DNA from 3 places in the Pseudosulfitobacter sp. DSM 107133 genome. Region 1 is predicted to be linked to each of the others. Evidence: riboswitches for the same ligand, from Rfam matches in the RefSeq annotation. Region 1 holds a riboswitch; each other region holds the start of a gene.

What was found. A riboswitch is a leader RNA that binds a small molecule or an ion and turns the genes downstream of it on or off. The one in region 1 is predicted to bind thiamine pyrophosphate.
Region 2: linked by a shared signal. The riboswitch ahead of thiB (thiamine ABC transporter substrate binding subunit) and the one ahead of DSM107133_RS20555 (IS6 family transposase) in region 1 are both predicted to bind thiamine pyrophosphate.
Region 3: linked by a shared signal. The riboswitch ahead of thiD (bifunctional hydroxymethylpyrimidine kinase/phosphomethylpyrimidine kinase) and the one ahead of DSM107133_RS20555 (IS6 family transposase) in region 1 are both predicted to bind thiamine pyrophosphate.

What each region holds. Positions count from the first base shown of each region.
Region 1 covers NZ_CP085156.1:91,749-96,001, reverse strand. The annotation lists gene DSM107133_RS20560 (IS110 family transposase) at 123-1,340, shown strand; partial or broken gene DSM107133_RS20555 (IS6 family transposase) at 1,365-1,895, opposite strand; TPP riboswitch at 2,061-2,161, opposite strand; gene DSM107133_RS20550 (FAD/NAD(P)-binding domain-containing protein) at 2,191-3,861, opposite strand; gene DSM107133_RS20545 (acetyl-CoA hydrolase/transferase C-terminal domain-containing protein) at 3,966-4,253, opposite strand, start outside.
Region 2 covers NZ_CP085154.1:227,453-231,705, forward strand. The annotation lists gene DSM107133_RS01105 (hydroxymethylglutaryl-CoA reductase, degradative) at 1-1,267, shown strand, start outside; TPP riboswitch at 1,305-1,405, shown strand; gene thiB (thiamine ABC transporter substrate binding subunit) at 1,443-2,429, shown strand; gene DSM107133_RS01115 (thiamine/thiamine pyrophosphate ABC transporter permease ThiP) at 2,405-3,964, shown strand; gene DSM107133_RS01120 (ATP-binding cassette domain-containing protein) at 3,930-4,253, shown strand, end outside.
Region 3 covers NZ_CP085155.1:293,302-297,554, forward strand. The annotation lists gene DSM107133_RS19140 (FAD-dependent oxidoreductase) at 1-167, opposite strand, end outside; gene thiD (bifunctional hydroxymethylpyrimidine kinase/phosphomethylpyrimidine kinase) at 167-973, opposite strand; TPP riboswitch at 1,030-1,130, opposite strand; gene DSM107133_RS19150 (efflux RND transporter permease subunit) at 1,239-4,253, opposite strand, start outside.

The sequences.
Region 1 (4,253 bases):
TGAGAGCTCGAGTTGTTATCTGGCCGCCCCTTCGACTTGCCCGGTTGCGCTGCGAGCGCGGATCCGTAGTTGTCGTGTGGCCCGCTGGCTCCCTTGTTTTTGAACATTGAAAGGAGCCAATCATGAAGATCATTGCCCTCGATGTGCATCGTACCTTCGCACAAGTGGCTATCCTGGAGAACGGCAAGATCAGGGATGCCGGTCGCCTGGAGCTTGAGCGCGAGCATATCCTGAAGTTTGCAGAGCGGCTGAATGTGGAGGACGAGATCGTTCTGGAAGCGACGGTCAACACAAAAGCCATCGTGCGACTGCTGTCGCCCCGTGTGAACCGGGTTGTCATCTCCAACCCTCTTTTGGTGGGCGCTATTGCCTGGGCCAAAGTCAAGACCGACAAGATCGACGCGTCGGTTCTGGCGAAACTACACGCCAGTGGTTTTCTGCCTGAGGTTTGGATGCCAGATGAGGAAACAGAACGGCTTCGTCGCGTCGTGGCTGAGCGGGTGCAACTGGTCTCCCAGATGACCCGTCTCAAAAACCGGATCCATTCGGTTTTGCATGCCAATCTGATCCCGCCCTTTTCCGGCTCTCTGTTCTCAAAGCGCGGAAGGGCCTGGCTTGAGGCGCTACCTGTTGCCGAAGATCAGCAGCGCGTCATCCTCCGCCATGCCAGCGAACTTGATCGGCTCGGTCACGACCTCAAGCAGATCGATGAGGATCTTGCACAGGCAGCACTCCAGGAACCGCGGGTGAAGCAACTGATGACTATCACCGGTGTCAACATGATCGTCGCATTGAGTGTCCTGGCTGCCGTTGGCGATATCGGACGGTTTTCATCGCCAGAGAAGCTTGTCAGCTATTTCGGCCTCAATCCCCGGGTACGGCAATCTGGTGACAAGCCTGCCTATCACGGGCGCATCACCAAGCAGGGTCGATCACATGCGCGAGCGATGCTGGTGGAGGCAGCCTGGTCGGTGTCCCGAACACCTGGCCCGCTGCGAGCCTTCTTTCAACGGATCAAAGAAAAGCGCGGGAACCAAGTCGCAGCAGTCGCGACAGCGCGTAAGCTGACGGTGGTCATCTGGCACATGCTATCGAAAGGCGAAGAGTACATCTGGAGCCGTCCTGCTCTCCTGGACTGGAAGCTTAGAAAACTGGAATTGGCCGCAGGGTACCCTTCTAAACGGGGTGGCAGGACAAAAGGGTCAGCAGCCGACTACAGCCTCAAATCGGTGCGCGATCGGGAACGAGAGGCTGTCGGTCACGCGGAGGAAGTATACCGCCGCTTCGTCACAAAATGGAAGCAGAGGTCGCCAATGGCCGATCCGGTTTCACATCAGTAGGTCAACCAAAAAAGGAGCTCCGTACTTCAAAAACTTCTTGTCAAATACATCCGTGAGATATTTGGATTGAACGATACCGATGATCCGACCAACTCCAGTGAATTTGAGGATGACATTTAGACTGTGCAAGCCAGCCAAATTGGCACCGCTCTTGTCGATGGCAATACGGTCCGGGACACCGTTGGTGCCAACGGTACGCATGAAGAATCTGCGAGCCGCAGCGGTATCACGACGCTCTGACAGCATGAATTCAAGGGTCTGCCCGTCACGATCAACCGCGCGATACAGGTAAGTCCAGGTTCCACGAACTTTGATATAAGTTTCATCCATCCGCCAAGAGACGGCAGTCGACCGCTTTCTCGCCTGCGCATTTGCAGCGATCAGCGGCGAGTACTTCACCACCCAGCGATTCAACGTGGCATGATCAATTTCAACTCCGCGTTCAGCCATGATGTCTTCCAGATCCCGATAGGAGACGCCGTAGCGCACGTAGAAGAATAAAGCGTACAAGATCACGCTTTTCGGGAAATGGTTCCCTTTGAATTCAATCGCCACAAATGGGGACCCTACATCAAGCTCAAAAGCCCGCACCTACCATGCGCAAGCCAGTCCAACCAACCGCAAAAACTTTGCGACAGAACCGTGTGGATGCCCGTGGCGTCATAGCTTCCTCCACCGGCGACAGGAGGAGGAAGAACAGCGTGCGGGGGTGGCCCCGTGACCTGTTCGTGTTCCGTTTCCTACGCCGGTATTGTCCGGATCAGGTTCGATGGGTTGGCTTGCGCCTCTCAGCCCCTTTCGAGGCACCCCAACGGATTCGTCCATGTGGTAGCAGCCGTCCTGTCGGGGATCAAGCGACGCCGGTGCGGTGATCCGCCTCCCATCGCGCGCAAACGCCTCTGGCCCAGCGGTACGACGATTTGCCGAAACAGTCATGCAGGGAATCCACCGCGATCACACTCCCCAGCGCCAGCCGTCCCAGCAGGCACAATTGCGGTATCTCGTGGCCCTGTTGATCCAAGACATGCCCGTCAGGCGCGGTGCGCGCCGCCAACCCATCGGCCAAAGACGCCAACACGCCCGCATCCACCAGCGATGCCACTGGCGCCGCCGCAATGGCCGACAGATCGGGCGAAGGCAGCACCGCGTCGATCATGACAGAAACGCGGGCGTTTTGCTCAGCGCCCTGTAGCGTCCAGCCTTCCTCTGTCAGGGTGAAATCGGGATCGGCGGCAAGGTCCAGATCGACAATTCCCGCCTCCACCAATGCCAACAGCTCTTGGGCCGCTGACAACGGGGGGCCGTAGCTGTACCGCTTTAGCCCTTCGTCGAACCCGACCAGCATCTGTGCCGTCTCGGCAGGTGTGTCAGCGGGGTTGTACCCCTTGCGCAGGTCATCCTGTATCTTGCGCCAGACCTGTCCGGCCACATATCCGATGGTCGGGTCAAGCGTGCCATCAGCCAGCCCGATGCCCATGCGCAGGCTTTCGATCGGGTTCAGGTCCGTTTCCTGCGCACCGGGTTTGATCCATTCGCGATGCAACCACTCTGACACCGCGCCTTGCGGAACCTGCCTGTGACATTCTGACAGGATGCGTGTCACGGCGGGGTCCAGTGCGGCATTGATCGCGGCGCGCGCGCTGTCGGGATCCGTCTCGGCGGCCTGTGCGATGGCGCGGGACAACCGGGTCACCTCGGCGCGGTGCAGATCAAATCGCGCGTCCAGCGGGGCTGTTACAGGTTTTGGGAATGGCGGGTGACCGTTCAGTGAAAACGGATAGATGCGTGCGGGTTCGCAGCCTGACGGATGGTATCCTTTGGCATCAAACGACCCGCCCTGCCCGCAGGTCAGCACCCGCAAAACGTCAAAGGTGGACAGCCCCAAACCGCGAATGGCCACGGTGCAGCCTGTCCAGTCTCGGGCGCGGTCGGCCAGTTGGTTCGCGGGATAGGCCCGCGTCAGCGTGCCCTGACTGCGGCCGACATGGGCCTGCCATTCCGCCAGTTGATCGTCGGGGCGCACCTGTGGCTGTCCGGGTGTCAACAAAACCTCGTCATAGGGTGCGCGCCACGTCCCACCGGCCTTTACCCGCCAGCCCTCGGCGCTGTGCTCAACCCGGCTGACCCGTTCGGGGATGATCGCAACCGTTCCTTGTGCCGTGGTCCGCAGATCATGCAACCGCGCCTGCAGATACTGCCCCATCACGGCGCGCGGCGGGAAACTGTCGGGGTCAGCCTGTTCGCCGGTGTGCCGGGCGTACCAATCCGCAAAGCTGCCACAGCGTGAAAACGCGGGCGGGCGGATCGCGATGTCACGAAAGGGGATGTTCAGCAGGCAGAGCGGGCTTTCGTCAGGGTGGAAATTCGGCCCTGCCCCCGGTGCGTCAGAGGGGTCAAAGACATCGACGGCGACGCGACAGGCGCTGTCCTGCAAATGCGTGACCAGTGCCTCAAGCGCGCCGAGGCTCCGTGGGCCGAGACCGAGAATTGCAATCCGTGCCAGACCCGCCTCTGCTATCATTTGAAACCCTTTCCCAGACGGCCAGCCGTGCGCGGGCCTGTCTTTTACGATATATGTCTACAAACATGGCCGACCGCGAAAAAGTTCCGCGCGGTCTGCTGTCCCTACCCGACCTTGCGCAGCGCGCCTTTCAGTGCCAGCGCCTCCAGCCGGTTGCGCAAACCGCGTGGGGCGCTCAGTGCCATACGCTCCATGCAGGCGCGGTTGGCATCCCCGGCCCGCAATCCACCCAAGACCAGACGCGCCATGCCGAGGCGGTCGCCCTGGGTTTGCGACAACAGGTCCAGCGCGGGCAGCAACCGTTGTTCGACGGCATCAAAGTCGGTGCCAAAGGGAAATTTTGGCAATTCCACCGGATCAAGCCAGCCGTCCAGATGCCGCGGCGTGTTGCA
Region 2 (4,253 bases), on a different replicon from region 1:
TGCCCGCATTGCGGGGCTGCGTGATCTTGAACCCGCAGCGCGGCTGGACGCGGTCTGTGCGGCGGCGGGGCTGGATCAGAGCGACCGCGCGTTGCTGGCGGGCGAGGGGGCGTTGCCGTTGGCCACGGCCAACGGGATGATCGAGAACGTGGTGGGCAAGTTCGAGATGCCGATGGGCGTGGCGACCAACTTTTGCGTCAACGGCAAGGATTACCTGATCCCGATGGTGGTCGAGGAGCCTTCTGTGGTGGCGGCGGCGTCCTATATGGCGCGGATTGCGCGGGCCGGGGGCGGCTTTCATGCCTCGGCGGATGATCCGGTGATGCGCGCGCAGGTGCAGGTGCTGGGCGTTAGCGATCCTGCGGCGGCGCGGCTGCGGATACTGGAACACCGCGGCGCGTTGATGGCGCTGGCCAATTCAAGGGACAAGGTGCTGACCGGTCTGGGTGGCGGCTGCAAGGACATCGAGGTGCATGTGTTTGACGACACGCCGGTGGGGCCGATGGTGGTGCTGCATCTGATTGTGGACGTGCGCGATGCGATGGGGGCGAACACGGTCAACACGATGGCCGAACTGCTGGCCCCAAAGGTCGAGGCGATCGCGGGCGGCACCGTGCGGCTGCGCATCCTTTCCAATCTGGCCGATCTGCGGCTGGTGCGGGCGCGTGTGGATCTGGAGGCGGCGGCGCTGGATACCGATACTTTGAACGGCACGGATGTGGCGCAGGGCATCGTCGAGGCCTGCGCCTTGGCGGTGATTGACCCGTATCGCGCGGCGACGCACAACAAGGGGATCATGAACGGCATTGATCCGGTGGTGATCGCCACCGGCAACGACTGGCGCGCGGTCGAGGCGGGGGCACATGCCTTTGCCGCGCGCTGCGGACGCTATACCGCGCTGACGCGGTGGGAGCGCACCGCCAGCGGTGGGCTGAGTGGGAGTATCGAACTGCCGATGGCGCTGGGCCTTGTGGGTGGGGCGACCCGCACTCACCCGGCGGCGCAGGCGGCGTTGCGGTTGCTGCGCGTCGAGACGGCAACCGAACTGGCGCAGGTGGTTGCCGCCGTGGGCCTGGCGCAGAACATGGCGGCGCTGCGCGCCCTGGCAACCGAGGGCATCCAGCGTGGCCACATGGCGCTGCACGCGCGCAACATCGCGATCACCGCAGGCGCGACAGGTGCCGACATTGACCGTGTCGCCCGTGCCATCGTTGCAGCAGATGACATTACGGTGGACCACGCGCGCAGCATTCTGGACGAAACCTGAATACGGCTTGCCTCGGCAGCCCACACACCCTAGCTATTGCAACACCTCGGGGGGCCTAATGGCTGAGATGCGAATGATCGCGGACCCGTTGAACCTGAACCGGTTAACACCGGCGGAGGGAAGGTCTGGACATCTCTCCACGCTTTGCCCTTTCGCCAGCAAATTGGAGGATGCCATGAAGCCGATCCATCTTGCAGCGGGAGTTCTTGCAGCAACCGTTGCCACCACAGCGCAGGCCGAAACGCCTGTTCTGACCGTATATACCTATGACAGCTTTGTATCCGACTGGGGCCCCGGTCCGGTGATCGAGAAAGCCTTTGAAGAGGTGTGCGACTGCGATTTGCAGTTCGTGGGCACGGGCGACGGGGCCGCGCTGTTGGCGCGGGTGAAGCTGGAGGGCGCGCGCTCGGACGCTGATGTCGTGCTGGGGCTCGACACCAACCTGACCGCTGCCGCCACCGCCACGGGCCTGTTCGCGCCGCATTCGGTCGATGTGGCCTATGACGTGCCGATGGAATGGAGCGACCCGAATTTCGTGCCTTTTGACTGGGGCTATTTTGCCTTTGTCTACAACGACGGCATCACGCCGCCCAAGAATTTCCGCGAACTGGCGGACAGCGATTTGAAGATCGTCATTCAGGACCCGCGGTCGTCCACACCCGGTCTGGGCCTGCTGATGTGGGTCAAGGCGGCTTATGGCGACGAGGCGCCTGCGATCTGGGCCGATCTGGCGGACAACATCGTGACAGTGACCAAAGGCTGGTCCGAATCCTATGGTCTGTTCCTTGAGGGCGAGGCCGATATGGCGTTGTCCTATACCACTTCGCCCGCCTATCACCTGATTGCCGAAGAGGACGCCACCAAAAAGGCAGCTCCCTTCTCGGAAGGACATTATTTGCAGGTCGAAGTCGCTGGCAAACTGGCAGCAAGCGACCAGCCCGAGCTTGCGGACAAGTTTCTGGATTTCATGGTGACGGATGCGTTCCAGTCGGCCATTCCCACGACCAACTGGATGTATCCCGCCGTAACGCCCAAGGACGGTCTGCCCGAAGGGTTCGAAACACTGATCACCCCCGAAACGGCGCTGCTGGTGCCGTCGGAGGATGCGCCCGCACTGCGGGATGAAGCGTTGCAGGAATGGCTGCAAGCCCTGTCCAAATAAGCCGCTTAGGCGGTATTGGCGCTGCGACATTGGTCGTGGCGCTGATCGCTGCCGCGCTGGGCGCGGTGGCGTGGCGGGCCGAGGGGGGATATTCCCTTGGGCCTGCCGATTGGGCTGCGGTACGCTTTACCCTGTGGCAGGCGTTTCTGTCTGCGTTGATATCGGTCGCGCTGGCGGTGCCGGTGGCGCGTGCACTGGCGCGGCGGCGGTTTGCGGGGCGCAGCGCGCTGATTGCCCTGTTGGGTGCGCCGTTTATCCTGCCGGTGATTGTCGCGGTGCTGGGGATTCTGGCGGTCTTTGGTCGTGGCGGCTGGGTGAACCAGCTGCTGGGGTACTGGGGGTTCGTACCGCTGTCGATCTACGGGTTGGGCGGCGTGCTGCTGGCCCATGTGTTTTTCAATCTGCCGCTGGCGACGCGGCTGATCCTGCAAGGTTGGCAAGGCATTCCGGCGGAACGCTTCCGGCTGGCCGCGCAGTTGGGCCTGACGCCGCGCATGGTGTTTCGCGTGCTGGAATGGCCCGTACTGTTGCGCGTGGTGCCGGGCGCGCTGGCTTTGATATTCGTGATTTGTCTGGCGAGTTTCGCCGTGGCGCTGACGCTGGGCGGGGGGCCAAGGGCGACCACGATCGAGCTGGCAATCTATCAGGCGTTTCTGTTCGATTTCGATCTTGGCCGTGCGGCGATGTTGTCGCTGATGCAGCTTGGTATGGCGGGCGCTGCGGCGGTGTTGGCGCTGTGGCTGGTGCCGCAGGTGTCGCTGACGGGGGGTATGGGCCGGATGGTGCGGCGTTGGGATGCACCGACGGGCGTGCTGCGCTGGGTCGATGCCGCGCTGATCGCTCTGGCGGCGGCGTTCCTGCTGGTGCCGCTGCTGTCGGTCGTGCTGTCCGGTTTGCCGGGGATCACGGCATTGCCCGCGAATGTGTTTCGCGCGGCGTGGTCGTCGGTCTGGGTGTCCTGCGTCAGTGTCTGTGTGCTGCTGGCGCTGGCCCTGCCGATGGCGGGCTGGATCGGCACTAGCCGTCGCGGCGGGGTCGAAGCGGCGGGGCTGTTGGGGTTTGCCGCGTCGCCACTGATGATCGGGACGGGGTGGTTTATCCTGATCTATCCCTTTGCCCCACCGTCGGCGCTGGCCTTGCCAGTCACGGCCTTGGTCAACGCGCTGATGGCGCTGCCTTTTGCTCTAAGGATTCTGGTGCCGGGGGTGCGTGACGTTGTGGCGGCCCAAGGGCGGCTGAGCGCGGCGCTGGGCCTGCGCGGCTGGCGGCTGTGGCTGTGGGTGATCCTGCCGGGGGTGCGCCCGCAAGTGGGCTTTGCCGCCGGGCTGGCGGCGGCGCTGTCGATGGGCGATCTGGGTGTGATCGCCCTGTTTGCCGATCAGGACCATGCGACGCTGCCCTTGCAGATGTACCGTCTGATGGGGGCCTATCAGATGCAGGCGGCGGCGGGTGCAGCGCTGTTATTGATAATCCTCGCCTTCGGGGCGTTCTGGATCTGTGATGCTTGGGGGCGACGTGGTGCTATATCTGAATGACGTGTTGATCGAGCTGGGCGATTTTACCCTGCGCGCGGATTTGTCGGTGCCTGCGGGGCGCAAGGTGGCGATCATCGGGCCATCGGGCGCAGGCAAGTCGACGCTGGTGGGGGCCGTGGCCGGGTTCGTGCCGCTGGCGCGGGGCACGGTGACGATGCAGGGGAAGGACATTACGCATGTCGCCCCCGACCAGCGCGGCATGGCGATGTTGTTTCAGGACGGCAACCTGTTCCCGCATCTGACGGCGGCGCAGAATGTGGGGCTGGGCCTGCGCCCCGCGCTGCGCCTG
Region 3 (4,253 bases), on a different replicon from region 1:
TCGCCCTCGCAGAACGGGGCCAGCATACCGCCGGCCCACCACGAACAGGATTGCGGGCCAAGGGTGGCCTGACGGTCGATCAACGTGACCCGCGCGCCGCGATCCAGCAGGGCGCGTGCCACGCACAGGCCCGCGACACCGGCGCCGATGATGGTAATGCGATGCATCACCACTGACCGTGGAAATGGTGGACGGGACCGTGGCCCGCGCCGATGTCCAATGTGTCGGCAGCGGCAATCGCCCCTTGCAGATAGCCATGCGCAGCGGCGACGGCGGCGGGCAGGTCCACCCCACGGGCAAGCTGCGCCGCAATGGCTGCGGAATAGGTGCAGCCGGTGCCATGGGTGTTGCGGGTGTGCAGGCGCGGCGCGGACAGGGTGGCGATGGTGCCGCTGGCGTCGACCAGCACGTCGGTGCAGGTTTCGCCTGCGCCATGTCCCCCCTTCATCAGGACCGCTCGCGGCCCCATCGCCAGCAGGCGCATGCCCTGTGCGGCCATCTCGTCGGGGGTTTTCGCCTCTGCCGCGCCCAGAAGCCGCGCGGCTTCGGGCAGGTTGGGGGTCAGCAGCGTCGCCAGCGGCAGAATCCGGCGCGCCAAGGCGTCAACCGCAGTGTCATGCAACAACGCATCGCCCGATTTGGCAATCATCACCGGATCAACGACAACCGGCCCGGCAAAGCCCGCTAGTCCCTCTGCCACGGCTGCGATGACGGCAGCGCCCGACAGCATCCCCAGCTTGACCGCCGCCACATCCAGATCATCCAGAACCGCCGCAATCTGCGCGGCGACCATGTCGGCGGGCACCTCGTGAACAGCCGTTACCGCCATGGTGTTCTGCGCGGTGATGGCGGTCAGGACGCTGGCAGCATAGACGCCATTGGCCGACATCGCCTTGATGTCCGCCTGAATACCGGCGCCACCGCCACTGTCGGAACCGGCAATGGTCAAGGCAATCGGGGGTCTGTGGGCCACGGGCATCTCCAACGTATGTGGGACTGCCGACGTGGAAAAAGAGCCTGCGCGATGTGATGCGCAACCTACCCGTTCCCTACGCCGGTATGACCCGGATCAGGTTCGACGGGTCGGTGCATGCACCTCTCAGCCCCAAGGGGCCCCCCGACGGATATTATGTCGTGCGTCGGGCCGCGCGGTGCGGTCTGACGCTGTTCGCCTCTAGGGCTAGAGTGTATTTTCGCGGATCACAACCGGTTTTTTTCGCGGCCGGGTTGTGCCGCAATCAGCCGGTTTCAGCGCGCCCCTTGCGGGTCAGCCGCGAGATGACGACGAAAAAGAACGGCACGAACAGCACGCCGAACACGGTGGCCGAAATCGTACCCGCCACCACGCCGCTGCCGATGGCCGTGCGCCCGCCCGAGCCTGCGCCGGTGCTGAGAAGCAGCGGCAGAACGCCCAAAGAGAAGGCCATCGACGTCATGATGATCGGACGGAAACGCTGTTTTGCAGCGTCTACGGCGGCTTCGATCACCGTCTCGCCCTCGGCGCGGCGGTCGCGCGCGAATTCGACAATCAGGATCGCGTTTTTCCCTGTCAGACCGATCACCGTCAGCAGACCGACCTGAAAGAACACGCCGTTTTCAAACCCCCCCAGCCAGGCCCCTGTCAGCGCGCCCAGCACGCCGATGGGCATGGCCAGCATCACCGCAAAGGGGATCGACCAGCTTTCGTAAAGCGCGGCCAGCGCAAGGAAAATTGCCGCCAGCGACAGCCCGTACAACAGCGGTGCCTGACTGCCCGATTCCTGCTCTTCCAGCGACAGGCCGGTCAGCGCGATCTGAAAGCCGGGGGGCAACTGCTCGGCCAGCCGATAGATCTCGGCCAGACCGTCGCCGGTGCTGACGCCGGGTGCCGGTGCGCCCTGAAGCTGCATCGCAGGCACGCCGTTGTAGCGGGTCACACCCTGCGGCGCAAAAGCCCATTCGGCATCGGCAAAGTTCGAAAATGGCACCAGACCGCCGCTGGCATTGCGCACGCGCCATTTGGCCAGATCCGAGGGCAGGGCACGGGCATCGGCCTCGCCCTGAACATAGACGCGCTTGATCCGCCCTTCGTCGATGAAATCGTTCACATAGCGGCCGGCCCAGGCAATCGTCAGCAGGTTGCCCACATCTGCCGCGGTCACTCCCATGGCGCCGGCGCGACGCCAGTCGATGTCCAGTTTGAACTGGGCGGCGTCCTCCAGCCCGCTGGGGCGCAGAGAGGCGATCAACGGGCTTTGTGCGCCCATGCCCAGCAACTGGTTGCGTGCATCCAGCAACTGTTCATGGGTCTGCCCGCCGCGTGCCTGTACATAGAAATCAAAGCCGGACACGTTGCCCAATTCGATCACCGAAGGCGGCACCACGGGGAACACCATCGCATCCTGTATCTGGCTGAACGCGCCAAAGGCACGGCCCGCCAGCGCCTGCGCGCTTTGGTTTGCAGCTTCGCGGTCGGCCCAGTCTTTCAGGCGCACAAACATGATGCCGACGTTCTGGCCCTGACCGGCAAAGCTGAAGCCGACAACGCCGAACACCGAATCCACGATGTCGGATTCCTGTTCCAGGTAGTAATCCTCGACCTGCTTGAGTACATCCAGCGTGCGTTCGCTGGTGGCCCCTGTTGGCGCCTGGATAAGGGTGAACAGAATGCCCTGATCTTCGTCTGGCAGAAAGCCCTGGGGGGTGCGCACGAACAGCAGGCCCATGGCAACAAAGATACCGATATAGGCCAGACCGGTCAGGAACCGCCAGCGCACCAGCTTGCCCACAGTCTTGCCATAGCCTGTCATCAGCTTGTCAAAGCCCTTGTTGAACAGGCCGAAAAATCCGCGCCGCTTGGCGTGGGTTTTCGGTTTCAGCAGCGTTGCGCACAAGGCAGGTGTCAGGGTCAGCGCCACCAGAACCGACAGCGACATGGCCGAAATGATCGTCACCGCAAACTGTTTGTAGATTACGCCGGTTGATCCGGGAAAAAAGGCCATCGGCACGAAAACAGCCGACAGCACAACGGCAATGCCGATCAGCGCGCCGGTGATCTGGTCCATCGACTTGCGCGTCGCCTCGACCGGGCTCAGCCCTTCCTGCTCCATGATGCGTTCGACGTTTTCGACCACAACAATCGCATCATCCACCAGCAGGCCGATGGCCAGCACCATGGCCAGCATGGTCAACGTGTTGATCGAAAAGCCGAATGCCGCCAGCACCCCGAATGTGCCCAGCAGCACCACGGGCACCGCCAGTGTGGGCACCAGCGTGGCACGCAGGTTTTGCAGGAACAAGAGCATCACCAGAAACACCAGCACGATCGCCTCGACCAACGTCTTGACGACCTCCTCGATTGAAATCCGCACAAAGGGCGTGGTGTCATAGGGGATCACATAATCGACCCCATCGGGAAAGAATTCCGCCAGTTCCTCAAGCCGCGTTTCAACAAGGGCGGCGGTGTCCAGTGCGTTGGCACCGGGGGCAAGGCTGATCGCCAGGCCGGCAGAGGGGTTGCGGTTGTAACGCGAGATGGTGGCATAGCTTTCGGCGCCGATCTCGACCCGTGCAACATCATTGACCAGCACCAGCCCGCCGTCGGTTTCGGCGCGCAGCACGATCTGGCGGAAATCTTCGGGCGTGCGCAACAGGGATTGCGCGGTGATCGTGGCGTTCAGCATCTGCCCGTCGACCGAGGGGCGCGACCCGAAAGCCCCTGCGGAAATCTGTGCGTTCTCGGCAGAGACTGCGGCCACGACATCCGACGGCGTCAGTTCAAAGGCAGCCAGCTTGGCCGGGTCCAGCCAGATGCGCATGGCATATTGCGCGCCAAAGACCTGCGCACTGCCCACGCCTTCGACTCGGCTGAGTTCGTTGACCAGATTGGTGGACAGATAGTCGCCCAGATCGGTTGCGTCATAGGTGCCGTTGTCGGCAATCAGCGACACGACCATCAGGAAGCCGGCCGAGGATTTTTGCACCGTCACACCCTGCCGCTGCACCGCTTCGGGCAGCAGGGCAGTGGCCTGTGACAGCTTGTTCTGCACCTGCACCTGCGCGATGTCGGGGTCGGTGCCGGTTTCAAAAGTCAGTGTCACGCTGGCGCTGCCCGACGAGGTCGACGACGACGACACATAGCGCAAACCGTCCAGGCCGGTCATCTGCTGCTCGATCACCTGCGTGACGGTATTGGCAACCGTTTCGGCCGAGGCCCCCGGGTAGACTGCGCGCACCGTGACCGTGGGCGGGGCAATCTGCGGGTATTGGGCGAC